DNA from 3 places in the Allobosea vestrisii genome. Region 1 is predicted to be linked to each of the others. Evidence: riboswitches for the same ligand, from Rfam matches in the RefSeq annotation. Region 1 holds a riboswitch; each other region holds the start of a gene.
What was found. Region 1 has a riboswitch for cobalamin ahead of QO058_RS13495 (ABC transporter substrate-binding protein). Riboswitches for the same ligand answer to the same signal wherever they lie in the genome.
Positions count from the first base shown of each region.

Region 2: another riboswitch for cobalamin. It lies ahead of QO058_RS12130 (TonB-dependent receptor plug domain-containing protein); the one in region 1 lies ahead of QO058_RS13495 (ABC transporter substrate-binding protein).
Region 3: another riboswitch for cobalamin. It lies ahead of QO058_RS28025 (hypothetical protein); the one in region 1 lies ahead of QO058_RS13495 (ABC transporter substrate-binding protein).

Region 1 is NZ_CP126307.1:2,714,536-2,721,437, reverse strand. Features, by position in the region: gene QO058_RS13515 (ABC transporter permease) at 1-245, shown strand, start outside; gene QO058_RS13510 (ABC transporter permease) at 242-1,093, shown strand; gene QO058_RS13505 (M81 family metallopeptidase) at 1,110-2,597, shown strand; gene QO058_RS13500 (mandelate racemase/muconate lactonizing enzyme family protein) at 2,609-3,787, shown strand; cobalamin riboswitch at 3,817-4,026, shown strand; gene QO058_RS13495 (ABC transporter substrate-binding protein) at 4,268-5,278, shown strand; gene QO058_RS13490 (FecCD family ABC transporter permease) at 5,275-6,318, shown strand; gene QO058_RS13485 (ABC transporter ATP-binding protein) at 6,315-6,902, shown strand, end outside.
Region 2 is NZ_CP126307.1:2,429,588-2,436,489, reverse strand. Features, by position in the region: gene QO058_RS12145 (ABC transporter ATP-binding protein) at 1-198, opposite strand, end outside; gene QO058_RS12140 (FecCD family ABC transporter permease) at 198-1,184, opposite strand; gene QO058_RS12135 (ABC transporter substrate-binding protein) at 1,220-2,080, opposite strand; gene QO058_RS12130 (TonB-dependent receptor plug domain-containing protein) at 2,077-4,020, opposite strand; cobalamin riboswitch at 4,141-4,337, opposite strand; gene QO058_RS12125 (hypothetical protein) at 4,395-5,291, opposite strand; gene QO058_RS12120 (NUDIX hydrolase) at 5,409-5,972, opposite strand; gene QO058_RS12115 (DUF3616 domain-containing protein) at 6,025-6,902, opposite strand, start outside.
Region 3 is NZ_CP126307.1:5,664,868-5,671,769, reverse strand. Features, by position in the region: gene QO058_RS28030 (TonB-dependent receptor) at 1-1,417, opposite strand, end outside; gene QO058_RS28025 (hypothetical protein) at 1,414-2,172, opposite strand; cobalamin riboswitch at 2,407-2,719, opposite strand; gene QO058_RS28020 ((2Fe-2S) ferredoxin domain-containing protein) at 2,794-3,123, opposite strand; gene QO058_RS28015 (lysylphosphatidylglycerol synthase domain-containing protein) at 3,336-4,301, opposite strand; gene QO058_RS28010 (endonuclease/exonuclease/phosphatase family protein) at 4,279-5,079, opposite strand; gene QO058_RS28005 (hypothetical protein) at 5,147-5,446, opposite strand; gene ku (non-homologous end joining protein Ku) at 5,568-6,389, opposite strand; gene ku (non-homologous end joining protein Ku) at 6,514-6,902, shown strand, end outside.

The sequences.
Region 1 (6,902 bases):
ACGCGCTGATCCCGATCCTGACCGTGATCGGCATTGTTTCGGGCGCGCTGCTCGGCGGCGCCGTCATCGTCGAGCAGGTCTTCTCGATCCCGGGGATTGGCCGCCTGATCGTCGGTGCCATCGCCGCGCGCGATTTTCCGGTGCTGCAAGGCGGACTTCTGTTCCTCGCGATCGTCTATCTCTCGATCAATCTCGTGGTCGACGTCCTCTACGCCGTCGTCGATCCGCGGGTGAGACTGGCATGAGCGCGGGCGAACCGCTCGTCGGCCGCGCCGCCTGGCGACGCCTGCTGCGCCACCGCTCTTTCATGATCGGGGGCGCACTGGTGCTCGCCATGGTGCTGGTCGCGCTCGCCGCCGAAATCCTCTCGCCCTTCGATCCACTGCGCAGCAATGTCCGCGCCCGGCTGGTGGCGCCGGACGCCCTTCACTGGTTCGGCACCGACCATTTTGGCCGCGACATCCTCTCGCGCGTGATGATCGGGGCCCGCATCTCGCTCGCCATCGGTGCACTCACCGCCATTCTCGCCGGCATCGTCGGCACGCTGAGCGGCGCGGTCGCCGGCTTCTTCCCGCGCCTCGACCAGCCGATCATGCGGGTGATGGACGCGCTGATGGCGTTCCCCTCGATCGTGCTCGCCATGGTGGTCTCGGCCGTGCTCGGCGCGTCGCTGACCAATGTCGTGATCGCTCTCGCGATCGCCACGACGCCGCACACTGCCCGGATCGTGCGCGCCTCCGTGCTGCTGGAACGGGAGCTGGACTATGTCTCGGCCGCGCGTTCGATCGGCGCCGGCGAACTGACCATCCTGTTCAAGCACGTGCTGCGCAACGCCGCCGGGCCCCTGATCGTGCGATTGACCTATGTCTTCGCTATCGCGGTGCTGGCCGAGGCGGCGCTGTCCTTCGTCGGCGCCGGGCCGCCGCCGCCGGCCGCCTCCTTCGGCTCGATCATCGCCCAGGGCCGCGACTTCATGCGCGAAGCGCCGTGGATCACGGTGTTCCCGGGCCTCGCCATCATCGTCTGCGTGCTCGGCCTCAACCTGCTCGGCGACGGCCTGCGCGACGTGCTCGATCCCCGCCTGAAATTCTGACCCGCCGGAGCCTGCGATGAAACGCATCCTGATCGCCGACTGCAAGCAGGAGATCTCGTCCTTCAACCCGCTGCCCTCGCACTACGACAACTTCCTGATCCGCCATGGCGAGGGGCTCTATGAGCAGCGTGGCAATAACCAGGAGCTTGGTGGCGCGCTCGCGGTGTTCGAGGCGAGGCCCGACATCGCGGTCGTGCCGACGATCTGCGCGCGCGCCGGCAGCGCCGGGCTGCTCTCGGCGGAGGGCTGGAAGAGGCTTTCCGAGGAGGTGCTGGCCGCGATCTTCGCCAGGCTCGACGGCATCGACGGCATCTATGTCTCGCTGCATGGCGCGATGGGCGCCGATGGCGAGCTCGATCCGGAAGGCTACCTGCTGGAGAAGCTGCGCGAGCGTGTAGGCCCGGAGATGCCGATCGTCATCTCGCTCGACCTGCACGGCATCCTGACCGACCGCATGCTGAGGCAGGTCGACGGCTTTGCAATCTACTGGACCTATCCGCATGTCGACTTCGCCGACACCGGGCGGCGCGCGGCCGAACTGCTGTTGAGGCTGATGGCTGGCGGCATCCGGCCGGTCGCGGCGCGCGTGGTCATTCCGGCGCTGGTCCGCGGCGACGAACTCATCACCAAGACCGGCTGCTATGGCGAACTGCTCGCCGAATGCCGCCGGCTGGAGGAGGAGGGCAGCGTGCTCGCCGCCGGCATCATGATCGGCAACCCCTTCACCGACGTGCCGGAATTGTGCTCGCAGGTGCTGATCCTCACAGATGGCGACGCAGCGAGTGCCGAGCGGGAGGCGACAAGACTGGCACAGGAGTTCTGGCCGCTGCGCTTCCGCATGCAGGGCAAGCTCGTGCCCCTGGACCGCGCCATCGCGCAGGCGCGCAGCATCGACGGGCCGGTGATCTTTACCGACGCGGCCGATGCGACCTCCTCAGGCGCCTCGGGCGACAGCAATGCGATCCTCGCCGGCCTTCGCGTGGCCCGCTACGGCAAGCGGGTGCTGGCCCAGATTGTCGACGCGCCGGCTGCGGCCGCGGCGCATGCGGCGGGAGTCGGGGCAAATCTCTCGCTGACGCTCGGCGGCTCGATCGACCCGGCGCGCTTTCCGCCGCTGCCGGTGACCGCGAGGGTCAAGCTGCTCTCGGACGGCGAAGCCGCGCTCGAGACGATGAAGGCGCCGCTCCGGGCCGGCCCGACCGCGGTGCTGACTTATGGCAACGTCACCGTCGTCGTGATGAGCCGCTCGGTCAGCCTGTTCGACCGGGCGATGTACTACGCCAACGGGCTTGATCCGGAGGATTTCGACCTGATCGTGGTGAAGTCGCCCCATACCGAATTCCACATGTTCGACCAGTGGTGCGCGCGCAACTTCAACGTCGACGCGCCCGGCGCGACCTCGGCGAACCTGAAAAGCCTCGGCCACCGCATCTGCGCCCGCCCCATCTATCCGCTCGACGACAACGTCACCTTCGCGCCCCGCGCGACGATCTACGACCTGTGAGGACTGCGCCCATGCCCAAAATCGAGGCTGTCGACTTCTTCTATCTCGCCATGCCCGTCGTCACCGACGAAGCCGATGGCAGCCAGGACGCGCTGCTGGTGCGCGTCGCCGCCGGCGGCCATGTTGGCTGGGGCGAATGCGAGGCGGCGCCACTGCCGTCGATTGCCGCCTTCATCTGCCCGATGTCGCACGGGGTCTGCCGGCCTGTCGCCGATTCCGTCCTCGGCCAGGCACTGGATGGCCCGGAGGATATTGCCCGCATCGCCGCCGCGGTCGCCTATAACTCGATGGACCTGCTGCAGGCGCCGCATACCTTCTCCGGCGTCGAGATGGCCTTGTGGGACATCCTTGGCAAATTGCGCTCCGAGCCGGTCTGGCGCCTGCTCGGCTATCGCCAGAGCCACCCCAAGACGCCCTATGCTTCCGTCCTGTTCGGTGACACGCCGCAGGAGACGCTGGAGCGTGCGCGGGATGCCAGGAAGCGGAGTTTCCGAGCCGCCAAGTTCGGCTGGGGGCCGATTGGCCGCGGCAGCGTCGAGGCCGATGCTGAGCATTTCGTCGCGGCGCGGGAAGGGCTCGGAGCGGATGGAATTCTCTTGGTCGATACCGGCCAGATCTTCATCGAGGACGTCGAGCGTGCGGCCGCCCGCTTGCCGGCGATGGAAAAGGCGGATGTCCGCTGGTTCGAGGAACCCTTCCACGCCAGTGCTCTCGAAGCCTATGGCGCGCTCGCCGGGCGCAGCCCCAAGGTGCGCCTCGCCGGTGGCGAAGGCGCCCACAATGAATCCATGGCCAAGCAGCTGATCGACTATGGCGGCATCGGCTACGTCCAGATCGATTGCGGGCGGATCGGCGGCATCGGTCCCTCGAAGGCGGTGGCGGACTATGCGGTGGCGAAGGGCGTGACCTTCGTCAACCACACCTTCACCTCGCATCTCGCCCTCTCGGCCTCGCTGCAGCCCTATGCCGGGCTCGCCGATCACGAGATCTGCGAGTATCCGGCGATGCCGAAGCCGCTCGCCACGGCGATCTCCGCCAATCATCTGGAGCGCGATGCGCAGGGGCAGGTCGCAGCGCCCGATGCGCCCGGCCTCGGCATCGAGGTCGCGACAACCGCGCTGCAGAGCTACCTGCAGGACGTCGAAATCACGGTCCAGGGCAAGCGGCTCTACAGCACGCCCAGCCTCTGAACGGCGCTTGACGATATAGCGCCGCCTTATAGGGTGGGCGCGATCGAGGTTCTCCGGGTTGCTTCCGGAGCTAAGAGGGAATTCGGTGAGGCGCCCCGCGCCAAAGCCGAGGCTGCCCCCGCAACTGTAAGCGGCGAGCTCTCCGTCCATCGTCCACTGGCGCTCCTTGCGCTGGGAAGGCCGGGCGGAACCGGCGTCGACCCGCGAGCCAGGAGACCTGCCCCGATCGTCGAAGACGTCTTTCGGGCGGGGTGTCCCGGAGGTGTGCATCAGTGGCGGTCGCCTGAGCCCGCCATCTGTCCACATCCCCTGCGCAGCTCCCATCCGTCATCTCGGGGAGCGATGAAGTCCATGTTCATGACGACCGCCATGCGCGCTACCGCGCAGAGCTTGACGGCTGCGTGCCGTCCACTCTATCAGAAATGCAACATTGTTACATTTGAGGTTTGCCCTGTGCCGACTGCGCGCCAATTCGCCCGCCTGCTGCAATGGCCCGCCGCGGCGCTTCTCGGCACGTCGCTCGCGGGTGCAGCCTCTGCTGCGCCGACACAGTATCCGCTGACACTGGAGAACTGCCGCGAGAGCGTGACCTTCGCCGCGCCGCCCAAGCGCATCGTCGCGATCGGCCAGACGCAGACGGAGATCCTCTACGCCCTCGGCCTCGGCGACCGCGTCGTCGGCACGGCGGTCTGGTTCTCGCCCGTCGCCATGCCCTATGAAGCCGTCAACGCCAAGGTGAAGCGCCTTGCCGACAATGATCCGAGCTTCGAGGCGGTGCTGGCGCAGGAGCCCGACCTCGTCACCGCGATGTTCGAATGGCATGTCGGGCCCAACGGCATCGTCGGCAAGCGCGACCAGTTCGCCAAGGTCAAGGTTCCGACTTACGTCTCGCCGACCGATTGCGTCGGCAAGGACAATTCCGGCGCCGGCGACGGCGTGCGCACCCAGATGTTCACGATGGAGCTGGTCTATCGCAACATCCGCGAGTTCGGGCAGATCTTCGACGTCGCCGATCGGGCCGAGAAACTCGTGGCCGAGCTTAAGGCGCGCGAGGACAAGGCGGTCCAGGCGGTGGCGAACGTCAAGGCCAGGGACGTGCCGGTCGTGGTCTGGTTCTCCAGCAAGGAGATCAAGGGCGACGGCTTCATGGCCGGCAGGAACGGCGTGCCCGCCTACATCCTGTCGAAGCTCGGCGCCCGTAACATCATCACGACCAATGAGGAGTGGCCGCTGGTCGGCTGGGAGAGCATCGCCGCCGCCAATCCCGCGGTGATCGTCACGGTGAAGATGGACCGCCGCCGCTTCCCGGCTGATGACATCGAGAAGAAGCTCGATTTCCTCAAGACGGATCCTGTCGCCAGCAAGCTCGATGCGGTGAAGAACCAGCGCGTCGTCATCATCGATGTCGGCGCGACCCGTGCCGGTCTCGACACGGTCGACGGCATCGAGACGCTCGCCAAGGCGATCTCAGGCTTCGGCCTCTCCCCTTGAGCCACGCTGCCCACGGCCCGAACTGGCCAGCGCGGATCGCCATCGCGCTGGCGTCACTCGCTGCGCTCACCGTCTCGGTGGCGCTGGCGGTGACGATCGGCGAGATGCGCATCCCGTTTGATACGGCGCTGCGGGCACTCGGCAACGGGCTGTTCGATCTCGGCTTCCCTGTGAGCGCGATCCAGCAGGGCGTGATCTTCGACTATCGCCTGAGCCGGGCGCTGATGGCTGGCTTGTGCGGTGGGGCTCTGGCGCTTTCGGGCGCGATCCTGCAGGCGCTGCTGCGTAACCCGCTGGCGGAGCCCTATGTGCTGGGCATTTCCGCCGGCGCCTCGACCGGCGCCGTCGCGGTGCTGATCCTCGGCGTCGGCATCGGCGGCACGGCGCTGAGCGTCTCGGCCGGGGCCTTCATCGGCTCCTGCGCTGCGCTCGCCGTGGTCGCGCTGCTGGCGACGGGGGCGGGCGGCGCGAGCGATCGCGTCATCCTTGCCGGCGTCGCCACCTCGCAGCTTTTCAATGCCGCGACCGCGACGATCGTCACGACAATGGCCAGCGCCGAACAGGCGCGCGGTGTGATGTTCTGGCTCCTGGGGAATTTCGGCGGTGTGCGCTGGCCGGACCTCTGGATCGCGGCCCCGGTCGCCTTCATCGGCTTTGCCATCTGCATGCTGCACGCCAAGGTGCTCGACGCCTTCGCCTTCGGCGTCGATGCCGCGGCCTCGCTCGGTATTGCGGTTATCAGGGTGAAGGTCGTCCTCTTGGCCACGACCGCGGTAATGACGGCGGTGATGGTCTCGATCGTCGGCACGGTCGGTTTCGTCGGGCTGATCATTCCGCACGCCGCCCGCTTCCTCGTCGGCTCCGGCCACGCCCGGCTGCTGCCGGCCTGCCTCGTCATCGGCGCGATCTTCATGATCCTCGCCGACATCCTGTCGCGTATCCTGATCCCGCAGCAGATCCTGCCGATTGGCGTTGTGACCGCGCTGTTCGGTGCGCCGGTCTTCGCCCTGATCCTCTACCGTGCGAGGCAGCCGGCATGACGCTCGCGACCCGCGAGGCGCGCTGGGGCGCCGCCGGCCGGATGATCGTCGACGGGGTGACCCTACAGGCTGCGCCCGGCCGGGTGCTCGGGCTGATCGGGCCGAATGGCTCGGGCAAATCGAGCCTGCTGCGGCTGCTCTGCCGCCTGCGCAATGTCGCCAGCGGCGTCGTCACCCTCGACGGCCGCGACATCGCCGCCGTGCCGCGCCGCGATCTCGCCCGCCGCCTCGCCTTCGTCGAGCAGCAGGCGACGACCGAGATTCAGCTCTCGGTCTGCGATGTCGTCCGCCTCGGCCGCACGCCGCATCGCGCCGCGCTCGCCTCGTGGAACGACGCCGACGAAGCCGCCGTGAACGAGGCGCTGGCAAGGGTCGGGCTCACGGAGCGGCACGACCAGTTCTGGCACACGCTTTCAGGGGGAGAGCGCCAGCGCGTCCATATCGCCCGGGCGTTGGCACAGGAACCGAGCGAACTCATCCTGGACGAGCCGACCAACCATCTCGACATTCAGCATCAGCTCTCGATCCTGGGACTGGTCCGCCGCCTCGGCATCACCTGCATCATGGCGCTGCACGATCTCAAC
Region 2 (6,902 bases), 280 kb from region 1:
TGCGGGCTTGCCATCATAGAGCACCGTGCCCGCCGCTGATGGCAGCAGGTCGGCGAGGATGCGCAGCAAGGTGGTCTTGCCGGCACCGTTGGCTCCGATCAGGCCGACGAGCTCGCCGGGGCGCAGCGTAAGGTCGATCCCGGTGAGGATTGGCTTGCCGTCGAAGGCGATCGCAATGCCGTTCGCTTCGATACGCATCACGCCTCCCGCCGCAGGCGCTGGATCAGGCTGAACAGGAAGGGCGCACCGATCAAGGCGGTGACGACGCCGAGCTTGAGCTCGGGCCGGATCGGCATCAGCCGCAGTGCCGTGTCGGCAGCCAGTAAGAGGATTGCACCGCCGAAGCCGCTGACCAGCAGGAGCCGGCCGGGCTTGTGGCCGACCAGAGGGCGCAGGAGATGTGGCACGACGAGGCCGACGAAGCCGATCGCCCCGGTGACGGCGACAGCGCTGCCGACGGCGAGAGCTGCACCGCCGATAAGCCGCACCCGCAGCCAGGTCAGGTCGAAACCGAGGCTGCGCGCTGTGTCCTCGCCGAGCGTCAGCCCGTCGAGCGCCGGCGCACTGGAGAGGAGCAGGGCCCAGCCGACAAGCATCAGCGGCAGCACCAGCCAGACATGGATCAGGCTGCGATCGGCGAGCGAGCCCATCAGCCAAAACACGATCTCCAGCGCGGCATAAGGATTGGGCGCGAGGTTGAGTGCGAGCGAGGTCATCGCCCCGGCGAAGCTGTTGATCGCGACGCCAGCGAGGATCAGCGTCATCGTACCGGCGCCGCGACCGTTGAGGGCAAAGAGCATCAGCACCGCGAGCAGCGCCCCGGCGATGCCGCCAAGCGGCAGAGCGAGCGCGAAGGCGCCGGCGAAACCGGAATAGAACACCGTGACCGCGCCGAATGCGGCGGCACTGGAGATGCCGACGATGCCGGGCTCTGCCAGCGGGTTGCGCAGCAGGCCCTGCATCGCCGCGCCGGCGAGGCCGAGGCTGAAGCCGACGAGAGCACCGAGGATGGCGCGCGGCAGGCGCAATTCGACGAGCACGAGCGCAGGCAGGCTCTGTCGGCCGGCGATCCAGTCACTGAGCGCGGCGAAGATATCGAGCCGGGCATAGCCGACCGCGAGCGACAGCACGGTCATGGCGAGCGTGGCGGCAGACAGGAGGGCGACGAGGCGCCAATAGGACATCCTGTCGGATGCGGATGATGGCATGGCCGCGGTGCTCATGGTCGGCTTCCGGTCGGCGTCGGCGCTGCCGCATCGAGCAGCAATTCGATCGCGTCGATCACCGCCGGACCGGCGCAGGTCCAGAGCTTCGACGGCAAGGCGACGAGTTTCAGCCGGTCGCCGAGCCGGGCGAGGATGGGATGATGCAGGATCTCATGCGCCAGCGAAGGCGGGCCGTCGGGCGTGGTGTTGAGGATCAGGATATCGGCCTGCCCCAACGCGACAGTCTCGAGCGCGATCTGGCCGTAATTGTCGATGCCGAGCTCGGCGGCGAGGTTGGTCAGCCCCGCTGCCGTCAAGATCTCGTCGACGAGCGAGCCGCGCCCGGTGGTGAAGCCGTTCGGGCGCAGCACGATCGCGCGCCGATTCGTGGGGCGAGGGCGGTCGGCCAGCGCCGCGAGCCGCGCATCGATCCCGGCGATCAGGGCTTCGCCGTTCTGCTGCTCGCCGAGGAGCTTGGCCATGTCGCGGATCTGCGCGCGCATCTCGGCGAGGGTACCCGGCACGCCGAACTCGCGGACGGGCACGCCTACGCGCTTCAGCAGCGCGACGGTCGAGCGCGTCGTATAGGCGCCGGCGACGACGAGGTCGGGCTTGTACGCCAGCACCTCCTCGACCAGCCCGTGATTGGCGGGAATGACGAGGGCGCGCGCAGCCATATTGGCGTTGCGCGGGTCCTGCGACAGCCAGGTCACCGAGGCGACGTGCTTCGGTGATGCCAGCCGCAGCACCAGCTCGTCGGTGCACATGTTGAGCGAGACGATGCGCTGCGGCTTCGCCGGCGCATCGTCCGCGCTGGCGAGGCCGCCGGACGCCGCCAGCCAGAGACCGAGCGCGAGGGCGGCCAGTCGCCTCACAGGCTCATCCTGATCCCGCCGAAGGCGCTGAGGCCCGGTACCAGGAAGCCGACAGGGTTCTCGTAGCGCTTGTCGAACAGGTTATCGACGCGGCCGAACACGGTGAAACGCTCGTCGACCTTGTAGTCGGCGGCGAGGTTGACGATCGCGGCTCCCGGAGCGCGCAGGCGCGCAATCGAGAAGTCGCGATTCCCGTCCATGCGTTCGCCGAGATAGATCAGCGTCGCCGACAGCGTCAGCTTCTCGATCGGCATCCAGCTCGCGGTAACGCTGAGCTTGTGTCGCGGCCGGCGCAGCAGTTCCTGGCGCGCGGTCTCGTCCTTGGCGAGCGTGAAGGTGTAGTCGGCCCTGACCTTGAACTGAGGCGTCAGCTCGAGCGCCGCGAAGGCCTCGACGCCCTTGGTCGTGGCGCGCCCGATATTCGTATAGGAGGTGCGCGCGGCGTTGGTCAGGATCAGGTTGTCGATGTCGTTGTGGAAGTACGTCGCACCGACATTCAGCTGCCCGTTCAGCAGCGGCTGCTCGAAGCCGACATCCCAGCCGCGGCTTTCCTCCGGCTTGAGGGCCGGGTTGCCGTAGAAGTTGAAGGCCGGGCGGGAATCGCTGAAGCGTTCGCTCAGCGTCGGCGCCTTGAAGCCGGTGCCGTAGCTCGCCTTCAGCTTGGTTTCGCTGCCTGGCACGATGAGGACCGGTGCGATGCGATAGGTGGTGTGACCGCCGAACTTGTCGTCGTCATCGTAGCGGATGTTGGCGACGGTGAAGAAGCGGTCGGTCCAGTTCGATTGCAATTCGACGAAGGCGCCCCTGTTGCCGTTCGAGACCGTCTTGTTGGGCGTGTCGAAGCGCTCGTTCTCATATTGCAGGCCCATCATCAGGGTCTGGCTCTGGGTGAGCTTCAGGTCGCCGCGCCAGTCGTATTTGATGCGCTCGCCGAGGTTCTCGCTGGGCAAACCGAGGATGCCTGCGGCGTTCGGCCGGCGGTTGGAGCGATCCTGGTTGCTGTAGGAGACGCCGAAGCGGTTGACGAAGCGCCCGTCGAGCGGATCCCAGACGATCTCGCCGCGGGTGAAAGCCTGACGGTAGTTCTGACTGGAGCGGAAGGCATCCGGCAGGCTTGGGAAGCCGGAATCATTGGTGAACAGCAACTGCCCGTCGATATAGCGGCCGACCCAGTTGACGCTCAGCGTGTCGGTCAGGCGGGCGCCGAGGCGGGCGGAATAGCTCCAGTTGTCATAGGAATTGGGGTTGCGCCGCCTGCCGGCGGGCACGAGCTCCGGCGGCGTCACCGGCGTCGAATCAGCACGGAAATGACTGATGCCGAAAGCATAGTCGAAGCGGTCATCGCCGCCGCTGAGCCCGATGCTCTGGTTGAAGGTGCCGTGAGAGCCGGCCTCGACCGAGCCCGTGACTTTCGGCGGGCCTTCGCCGCGCTTGCTGATGATGGAGATGACGCCGCCCAGCGCATTGGCGCCATAGAGGCCGCTCTGCGGGCCGCGCAGCACCTCGATCCGCTCGATGTCGGCGGTCAGCATCTGGCCGAAATCGAAGGAGCGGTTCGGCGTCGAGGGGTCGTTCACCTCGATGCCGTCGATCAGCACCTTGACGTGGTTGGAGTTGGCGCCGCGCATGAAGACCGAGGTCAGCCCGCCCGGGCCGCCGGTCTGGACGAGGTTGAGGCCGGGCACTGCGGCGAGCGCCTGGGGCAGGGTGCGGCGCTGCTGGCGTTCGATCTCCTGCGCGGTGACGACGGTGACGGAGCTGGCGATTTCCCTGGCCGGGGTCGGCACGCCGGTCGGGCTGACGACGAGCTCGTCGAGCGCGATTGGCTTCTCGCCCGATTGCGCCAGTGCAGAGGGCGATATCAGCGTGGTCGAAGCGGCAAGCAGGGAGAGGGCAAGGCGCGAACGCCCGCTCTTGGCGGGCTTTGGCAAACGGAACACGGGAAACCTCGGCGGTAACGTCAGTGGCACGTCACCGCGAACGAGATGTCCCCACCCGCTCCCGAAACCGGGGGCGCATGGCTCTACCACCCATCAGCGCACCCCGGCCGATGTGTTCGCGTGTGACCACGGCTGACGGCAGGTCTCCTGGCTCGCGGGTCACCGCCTTTCACCGCCTTCCCAGGGCCGAGGTCCCAGTGGCGTATGGCGAAAGGCTCGCCGCTTACAGTTGCGGGGGCAGCCGCAGCATGAGGTGGCGAACCACCCGCACTGCGTTCCCTTTTGATCCCGTGAGGGAACCGTCGCGTTAACGACTAGGGCGGAAATGCGGCGGGGTCAATTCGGCCGGCCGATGGTGCCCTCGAATGGGCCGTTCAGAAGCTGTAGGCGGCTTTCACCTTGACCAGATGCTGGCTGAAATTGGTGATGTCGAGATCGCCCGGCACGCCCTTGGCCTTGCCGGCGATCTGGACATTGTAGGCCGCCGAGATGGCGAATTGCTTGGTCGCCTGCCAGAAGATGCCGGGGCCGGCGAAAGTGGCGTAGCCCGCGTTATCGCCGAAGCCGAGCTCGTTCTGGCGGCGCTGATGACGGACTTCACCGCTGAGATAGAGCCCGTCGATCAGCTGCCAGGCGAGCGAGCCGCCGACCGTGAAGGTCGAGGAGCGCAGATAGGGGCTGGGACCCGTCCAGGTCAGGTCGTGCGAGAGGTTGAGCGCGGCGTAGAGCTTGCCGGGGACCAGTGTCTTGTCGGCGAAAATGCGGATGCCGGTGTTGTAGGTGGTGAAGTTGCCGGCGCCGCTCGGGTCGTTGCGGTTGAAGCTTGGGTCGACGACGACGGTCAGGCCGATGCCGTGCAAATCGCGTCCGAGCAGGCGGTACTTTATCTCGACGCCGGCACCGAAGCTGCGGCTGTCGGCGCCCGTGCCCGCGATGGTGGCGTCGGTATAGCCGCCGAGCAGATAGGGGCCGATCTCGAAGCAGGGGAAGAGGCCGTAGGAGCCCTGGAGCTGGAGGCCGTGCGCGGCCTGGCGGCCGTCGCGGACGCCGAAGCCGCCGCCATAGGTCAGACTAGCGCCGAAGGAGCCGACTTCGGCGACGTCCGAACCAGTGGTGAAGCCGAAGGCGTCGGTCGGGATGCCCTCGCTCTCGGTACAGGCGGAGAGCACGGGCGGAGCAACCGGCGCGCCCTTGCGCGAGGGAAGATCGGCAGCAAGCGCCGGCGAGAGCAGGCTGGAGACGGCAAGGGCGAAGGCGGCGGGCTTGAGCATGACTGGCGATCCTGTTGACGAACCCACCCTACGCAAATGCGAATGAGTCGCAATATTGAATCGCCGATCACGGGATCATAACGTTACAATGTTGCAAATGGGTAACAGCGAGCCGGCTCAGCCTCGCGAGTTCACGGCATGCAAGCGCGTGAACGCCACCGGCGCGATCTCGGCCAGCGTCGCGATCGGCTTCCAGGCCGCGGCGTGCACTTCCTCTTCCTGGGCCGTCAGGGGCAAAGCCGGATCGGCGATGAAGAGATATTGCAGGTCGTGGTGGATATGCGGCGGTTCGCTCCGGCGCGGATTGCCCGGCACCTCGTGGCTGTCGATGGCGAAAGGCAGGTCGCCGCCGCGATGCCAGGGATGCAGCGTCGGGCTCGCGACGCCGGTCTCCTCGACCGCCTCGCGCAGCGCCGATTCGTGGAAGGTCGCGGCCGGTTCGTAGTGCCCGCCGGGCTGAAGCCAACGGCCGATCACGACATGGTCGATCAAGAGGATTTGCGCATGGTCGGGCGAGAGCACGAAGGCGCTGGTGGTGACATGGCCCGGCATGGTCTCGCGCTGGTCGAGCGCGTGGCGCTCGGCCATCTGCCAACGCAGCAGCGCCAGCCGCTCGCGCGGGCCAGCGACCTCGGCGAGATAGCGGGAGACGAGCGAATTGAGGCGGGGAAGGAAGCTCATGGCCTTGTGCTTCGCATCTCCGGCAGCGGCAGGGAAGGTGCCTGCCTCCGCCTCAGCGCAGCTTCAGCCGGTACTCCTCGAACTCGCCGTTCTTCACCCCGTCATAGCCGACGAGGACGCGTAATTCGTCGCGTTCCTCGGTCAGGACGGTGAGCGCCTCTGCCTTGGCATTCTTGCGCTGGCGCAACTCGCCGAGCTCGCGGGTAGCCGATGGATCGGCCGGGTCGAGCAGGACGATCGCATAGGGCACCTCCTGGTCCTGAGCCGGGCCGACGAGGACGAGGAGGCGGCCATCGGCGAGCGGGGCGAGGTCGCGCACGCCGCGCTGCGCTCCGGCCGAAAAGGCCAGGAGCTGCGGTTTAGTGGTCGCCGACTCGCTGCCCGGCTTGAACAGCTCTTTGAGGCTGCCGCCGACGAGGAAGGCGCGGCCATCGAGCGAGGGTGCGCGCAGGCCGAGCCAGAGCTGGTCGCCGACAACGGCGAGGCCTTCGATGTTCAGCCCGTTCGTGTCGGCATCGAGCGGCTTGCCGAGATAGGGCGCGACCTCGCCGGCCGCGCCGAGGAGGTCGGAGACACGCCAGCTCAGCTCGGGCGCACCGGCCTGGCCATTGCCGGGCGGGATGCGCGCCAGCAGGAAGGAGGAGGGGCGGTACTCGCCGCCATGGCGCGAGCAGCCATGCGAGCCGACGACATAGAAAGCGCGGTCGGCATAGGCGACGCCCTCGCCGTCGAACTCGCCAAAGCTGCCCGGCTTGGGGCAACCGATCGCCGGCTGGCGCCCGCTCACGGCGGGGGCGGTGTCGCCGACGAGCGGCAAGGAGCGCTCGGGCCGGATCGTCGTCTGCGTCAGCGTCGCGAACTGGGCGGCCCTGCTCTCGTCGTTGACGATCAGGCAGCGCCATTCGCCGCCGGCAGGCGGGCGGCAGGCGA
Region 3 (6,902 bases), 3.0 Mb from region 1:
CGCCCAGCGTGTTGAAGTCGGCGGCAAGCTCTGTTGCTGTCGGAGCGCGGAAACCGGTGGCGTAGCCGACACGGAAGGTGAGCTGGTCGGTCGCCTTGAAGGTCGCGCCGGTCGAATAGGTCGTCGCCTGGTAGTCGACGTCACGCGGCCGCTGACCAGGCAGGTTCGGGGTATATTCGAAGCTCGTGGTGCCGAAGGTCCGGCGGATGCCGCCGCGCAGGGTCAACCGGTCGTCCAGCAGCTTCTGCGAATCCTCGACATAGAAGGCGTTGACGGTCTCGGACTGGTTGTTGTCCTGAGGCGAGACCGGCGCCAGCGGATTGCCGGGCACACCGATGCGGTCGCGGATCGAGCGCAGCTTGCTGGTTTCCCAATCCCAGCCGGCGAGCAGGTCATTGCCCTGCCACAGCGTCGCGCTCGGCTGGAAGCGGGTGCCGAAGACGTTGAGTTCGCGGCGGTTGTAATCGGCCGCGGTACCCAGCGCCGGCAGTCCGGTGCCACCACGGATGACCGGCGAGGCCCAGCGGAAATTGTCGACGTCCTGCACGGCGTAGCCCTGCAGCATCCAGCGATACCGGCCGCCCGGGAGCTGGCCCTTATAGGTGACGTCGAAGGAGTTGTTGTACCGATCCTCCTGGCTGATCGTATTGGCACCGGAGCCGCGGAAGCCGACATCGTAGATGCCGTCGGTGCGTAAGCTCGTCTCGATGCGGTGATCCGGATTGATCTGGAGGCCGAGCGCGCCGGTCAGCCCGAAGCGCTGCCAGCCGGTATTGGCCATGGTCGTGCCGCCGCGGCCGGAATGGTAATCGTCGCGCTTGCCGCCGGAAACGCCAGCATACCAGTCGATGCTGTCATAGACGCCGCCGGTCTGGGCCTTGCCCTGCAGCAGGCCCCAGGACCCGCCGGCCGCCTCGATCATCGTGCCCGGCGCGGTCCGGCCGGTCTTCAGGATGATGTTGATGACGCCGCCGATGTTCTGGCTGCCATAGATCACCGAGGACGGTCCGCGGACGATCTCGATGCGCTCGACATCGGCTGCCGAGAGTTTCGAGAGATTGGCCGTGCCGGCGCGGCGGCCATTCATCAGCACCAGCACCTGACTGCGGAAATCCTTGCCCTGGCCGTCGGTGGAGCCGCCGCGGATGTTGATCGAGGTCTGACCAGGCGTCCATTCGCTAAAGAAGCCGACGGCATTCTCGGCCAGGAGATCGGTGATCGACTTGGCCGAGGAGTGCTCGATCTTGTCACGATCGATCACCTGCACGGTGCCCGGAATCTGGCTGCGCGGTTCGGGCCGGCCGGTGACGGTGACGACGAGCTCGTCGAGCTTGATCTCGGTCTGCGCGAGGGCGGGCGCCGCCAGAAGCAGAGCGGGAAGCGCCGTGGCGGCAAGCAAGAAACGGCGAGCGATCATGACAGGGTCCAGACGAGGATGGCCGAGCGGCGATGGCAGGAGAGGCGCCAGCCGGCCTCGGCCGGCACGGCTTGCTTCATGAGGTGGTCTAGGAGTTGAGGGCGGCGCGGATCGTCCGGCGTCCAGCCGAGCCGGTCGGCCTGGAAAGCGGCGAATTCCGGCAGGTCGCGGAGCACCAGCGAGAAGGTCCAGTCGATCGCACCCATGCGGTCGGGCTCATTGCCTTGGAGCTTCGGCAGGACGAGGTCGATACCGGGCGTCTCATCCTCGCCATGCCATTCGCGCGGCAGGCAGGCGGCGAGAATAAGGCCGCGTGGGGCGTTCTGCGCCGGCACGGCCCAGATGATCTGGCGGCGCGCCCATTGCCGGCAACGCGCGAGGAAGGCGAGCGGATCGTGGAAATAGCCCGGCATCGTCGCGGCCAGCACGGTGTCGGCGGGCTCGCAGGAAACGCGCTCGTCGTCCCAGCCGAATGGAATGATCTTCGGCCGCTCGGTTCGCGCAGCTAGCCGCGCCTGCATCACCGGTGCGGGTTCGATCGTAGTCCAGCGCCGGCCTCTGCCGAGCAGGGCTGCGCCGAGCTGCCCGCCCCCTGCCCCGACATCGACGAGATCGCCGATGTCCGCCGCCAGGTTGCGAATGAGCGGCGCCACGCGCGCCGCATAATCCGATGTGTCGATAGCGCTGGCGTAGAGTGCCAGCGGGTCGAGCGAGCTGGCGCGCGGCAGCGCGGCGGGAGGCGAAAGATCCGTCATGCCGCGCCTATGAATGATATGTTATATCATTACAAGATGACCTGCCTGACTTAGGCCTCTTGTCCGACGGCGCGGCCGGTTTTTCCACGCAGCTCATGCGGCGCGAAGTTACGTGCATTCTCACCGTCGTCCGCCCCTCGCTGTGCGGAGCAGGGCTACTCGGGAGCGCGACAGGTACGGCAGCAGAAGCGGCCAAGACGTGCCAGCGACCCGCCGGACACCCCGCCCGCGCGACATCAATACGCCGTCGGGGCAGGTCTCCTGGCTCGCGGATCAGCGTCTTCGACCGTCTTCCCAGCGCGAACGCCAGTGACATCGTGGTCGAAAACTCACCGCTTACAGTTGCGGGGGCAGCTCCGGATTGCGCGCGAGAGCCGGATCCGATCAGGTTGAATCAACCTGATCGGTGAATCCGTCTCTCACTTTGAGTTTAGAGACCGTTTTACCGATCGGCTTGCCATGCAAGCTGATCGGACGGGCTCTAGCGCGGCACCGGATTCCCTCTTAGCTTCGGATCGCTCCGAAGACCTCGACGCCGGTCAACCTATATGGCGAGATTGTGGCGTCAACCTGCGATCCGGGTTGCGCCACGCAGGCTGTGGATGGCGGCGATGATCGCCTTCAGAACTCCCGCGTGCAAGAACTGCTTCTTGCCGGTCGGCTCATAGGCGAGATCCTCCACCGGCCGCCGAGGAGGTGACCCGCGATGATCCGGTCGACCGCACGCTCGTCGACGCCACCATAATACGTGCCCTCCGGCCAGATCTGCACGACCGGCGCCAGATTGCACTGGCCGAGGCAGCTCGTCTTGGCACTCATGCAGCCCTCGCCGGAGGTGCGCAGCGACGGGCGATCCTGCTCGTTGCGGAAATGCCCCCAGATCACCTCTGCGCCGGCGACATTGCAGGGCCTGCCCATGCAGACGAGGACGCGTCGCTTCTGGGCCGGCACCAGTGAGCCTTTGGGCGCCGACTTTGCCGATGACTACTCGAAGCTGGCGCGCGTGCCTGACTCAGCGAATTCCGCCGATTGCGTTCGTCGGCAAAATGGACATCACGGGCCGCCGCTGGGACAGGCCGGAACACAGGCTTCTCGCAGAACCTGGATTGCCGGATCGATGAGATCGAGACTGCCCTCGCTTTCCGCTTGCCCTGGCCGTTCCGCTAGCTCTTGCGTCCAGCCAGTAACGAGAACGCCAGCAACGCTGCGCCGGGCAGCAAGGGCACGAGGAAATAGACCGCGCGGAAGATGATGAGGCCGGCGATCACGCCGACGCCAGGCAGTACCAGCACCACCACGGCTTCGATGACACCTAGTCCGCCAGGAACGTGGGCGATAAGCGACGCGATGTTGGCCAGCACATAGCTTGCGGCGACATCGGGATAGGAGACCTCCCCAAGGCTGGCCAACGCCTGATGCAGGCATGCGGCGACCAGGGCAAAGTTCAAGGGCCCGACGACGAACTGCGCGGCGGCCAGCCGCGGGCGCGGCAATTCGACGTCCCAGGAGCCGATCCGCCACTGGCCGCGAACGCAGATGCAGAGGGTAAAATACGCCGCCAGCGCAAGGACCAGACCGGCCGCCAATCCGAATACGGCACTGCCTGGCAAGCCAGTCAGCTTCATAGCGAGTTCCGGCCGCAGCAGGAGCGCCAGCGCTGCGAGCGAGCCGAGGCCAATGCCGACGGTCGCGCCGCAGAACAGGATCACCTTGGCGACATCTCCGGCGGTGAGGCCGCATCGCGCATAGAAATGATAGCGGATCGCGCCGCTGCTCAGCGCCGCCAGGCCGATATTGTGGCCAAGCGACAGGCTGGTGAACGAGGCCAGCGCCGCCTGCCGATAAAGGAGCGGCTTGCCGGCGTATCGCAATGCGAGAAAGTCAAACAAGGTCAGGCAAGCATAACTGCACAGGGCAAAGCCCAGCGCCGCCGCGACCCGGATCGGATTTGCCGAGCGCAGCAAGCCACTGAGCTGCTCATAGCTATGACCGCGCAAGGTCCGGTACAGCAGGTAGGCCGCAAGCGTGATGGCTGCCAGCGCCAGGGTGGCCCGGAGAATAGCCGGCCATCGTCGACGAGAGGGCTGGTCCTCGCCAAAGGCGGCTTCACGCTCCATCGACAGCAGCAAGGCTGCCCTTGCCCTCCTCGACGGGGACGTGCAGGCGAACGACGAGCGGCAGGTGGTCCGACGCAAGGCTGGCAAGCGGCGAGCGCACGACAGCGGCGCTTGCAACGTCGATATCGCCCGAAGCGAAGATGTGGTCGATGCGCAGCAGCGGCCGACGGGACGGGAAGGTCGGCGCAGCCCTACCCTGTGCCCCGGCGATATGGGCATCGCGCATGCGTGCCGCGAAGCTGCGATAGACCCGGCCGCCCGGCAACGAGTTCAGGTCTCCTGCCACGACAAAGGGCGCGGGACATTGGCCGATCCATCCGGTGCCTAGCAAGGCCGCCGCCTGGTCCCGTCGTTCCCGACGGCCGAGCCCGAAATGGGTATTGATCACCTGCAGGCGGGCGCCGTCGATGACCGCCTCGACCCAGATGGCGCCGCGTGGCTCCGAAGGCCAGAGATTGCGTGGGCTGGGCAGGAAGCCGAACTTGACCAGGCGAGACCGGCCTCGCGTCAAAATCGCGTCGCCGTATTGCTCCTCTTCGATCCGCAGCGCCGGGTGGAAATGGCTCGAGAAGCCGAGCCTGTCGGCAATGACGCCTGCCTGATCGACACCCCCGCTGCGCAACCTGCCGACATCGATCTCCTGCAGAGCGACGATGTCGGCGTTCGACTCAGCGATCACATCAGCAATACGCTCCGGCGACAGGCAGCGATCCGTCCCGAGACAGCGGCGGACATTGTAGGTCGCAAGGGTGATCGAAACCGCGGCGGGAGGCTGCGCAGATGAGGTCATCTGCAATAAATGCCGGAGCAGGGCCGAAGTTCATCGGCGCCGCCTCGACGATCTGCGCAAATCAGCTTCAGGCTGCGTCGCCTGCGCGGCTTGCAAGCAGCTCGACATAGCGGCGGCGGGTTTCGGCCGTGTTGGGCAGTTCACGCGCTTCGAGCCATTCAAGGAACGGCTTTGGGCGAATGGTCACAAGCTGCAGTGCCTTACCTCTGCTCAGCCACACATTCATGACCGCGACCGCCGTCTGATGCCAGATCTCGTACTCCGGCGGCATCTCGTCCTTGTCGTGTGCCAGGCCCCAGAGCTCGGCGAAGTCCTCCGGTTCGTACCAAGGCAACGCGATCGTATAGTGCTCGACTGTAGGCTTCATGACGCGCCCCCATCTCGCGTGCGACGGGCGGTGGCGCTGGATGCCCGTCTCAGCAAAATGACACACGTTCGAATTAAAGCTGTCAAGCGCGAGCGGAACCACCCCAATGGCTCACCCCGCCCTATGCCGCCCTCTTCGCTGGCTTGCGCTTCTGCACCTCGGGAGCGTTCCGCCCGACACTCGCGCGAAGCGCCTCCATCAGGTCGACGACCTTGGGCGCCTTCGCCTTCTTCGCGAGCTTCACCGGCTTGCCGGCGAGCTTTGCTTTGACCAGCTCGGCGACGGCCGCCTCGTAGCGGTCGTCGAACGTCGATGGATCGAATTCGCCTTTCTTGGTCTCGATGATGTGCTTGGCGAGTTCGAGCATCTCCTTCTGGATCTTCAGCTTGGAGATGCCCTCGAACGCCTCGGTCGCGGAACGGACTTCGTAGTCGAAGTTGAGGGTGTGGGCGACGAGCCCGCGCCCATGGGCACGGATCATCAACGCGCGATAGCGCCGGAACAGCACGGCATGCGCGAGCGCGCCGACCTTGCTTGCGCGCAGGGCGTCGCGGATCACCGCGAAGGCGTCGTCCGCGATCTTGCCGGAGGGAACGAGATAATACGGCTTGTCAAAGAAGACCGTGTCGATCTCGCCGCAGGGCACGAACGCAGAGACGGCCAGGGTCTTGTTGCTCTCCGGAACCGCCTTCACGATCTCGTCGGGTTCTATCTCGACATAGCGGTTCTCGCCGATCTCGAAGCCCTTGACCTGGTCATCGCGCTCGACGGGCTCTTCTGTCTCGGGGTCGATGAACTCACGGCGCACGCGGTTGCCGGTATCGCGGTTGATCGTGTGGAAGGAGATCCGCTCCGAGGTGCTGGCCCCGGTATAGAGGGCGACCGGGCAGCTGATCTCCCCGAACTTCAGATAGCCCTTCCAGTTCGCACGCGCCGCAACCATGACACTTACTCCCAACGCAACATCGGCGATTCAATGCGGCGCCGGGCGGCAAGTTCCGGGCCTTGGGAACTGAATCGCCCAAGCCGCATTGAATCGGCAGTTTTGTTGCCGGAGTTGCGTCGTCATGCCCGCCAGAACCTATTGGAAGGGCTACCTCAAGCTCTCGCTGGTGACCTGCCCGGTCGCGATGAGCCCGGCGACCACCGAGGGCGAGAAAGTCCGCTTCCACACACTGAACCGGGAAACCGGAAACCGTGTCGTCAGCCGCTATATCGACGCCGAGAGCGGCAAGCCGGTTGATCCGGATGACCAGGCGAAAGGCTACGAGGCGGAAGCCGGCCGGCTCGTCGTGATCGAGGACGAGGAGCTCGAGGCGGTCAAGCTCGACACCGTCCGCACGATCGACATCGACGCTTTCGTCCCGCGCGATACCATCCCCTGGATCTATCTCGACAGCCCGCATTACCTGGTGCCGGACGATGAGGTCGGGGAGGAGGCGTTCTCCGTCATCCG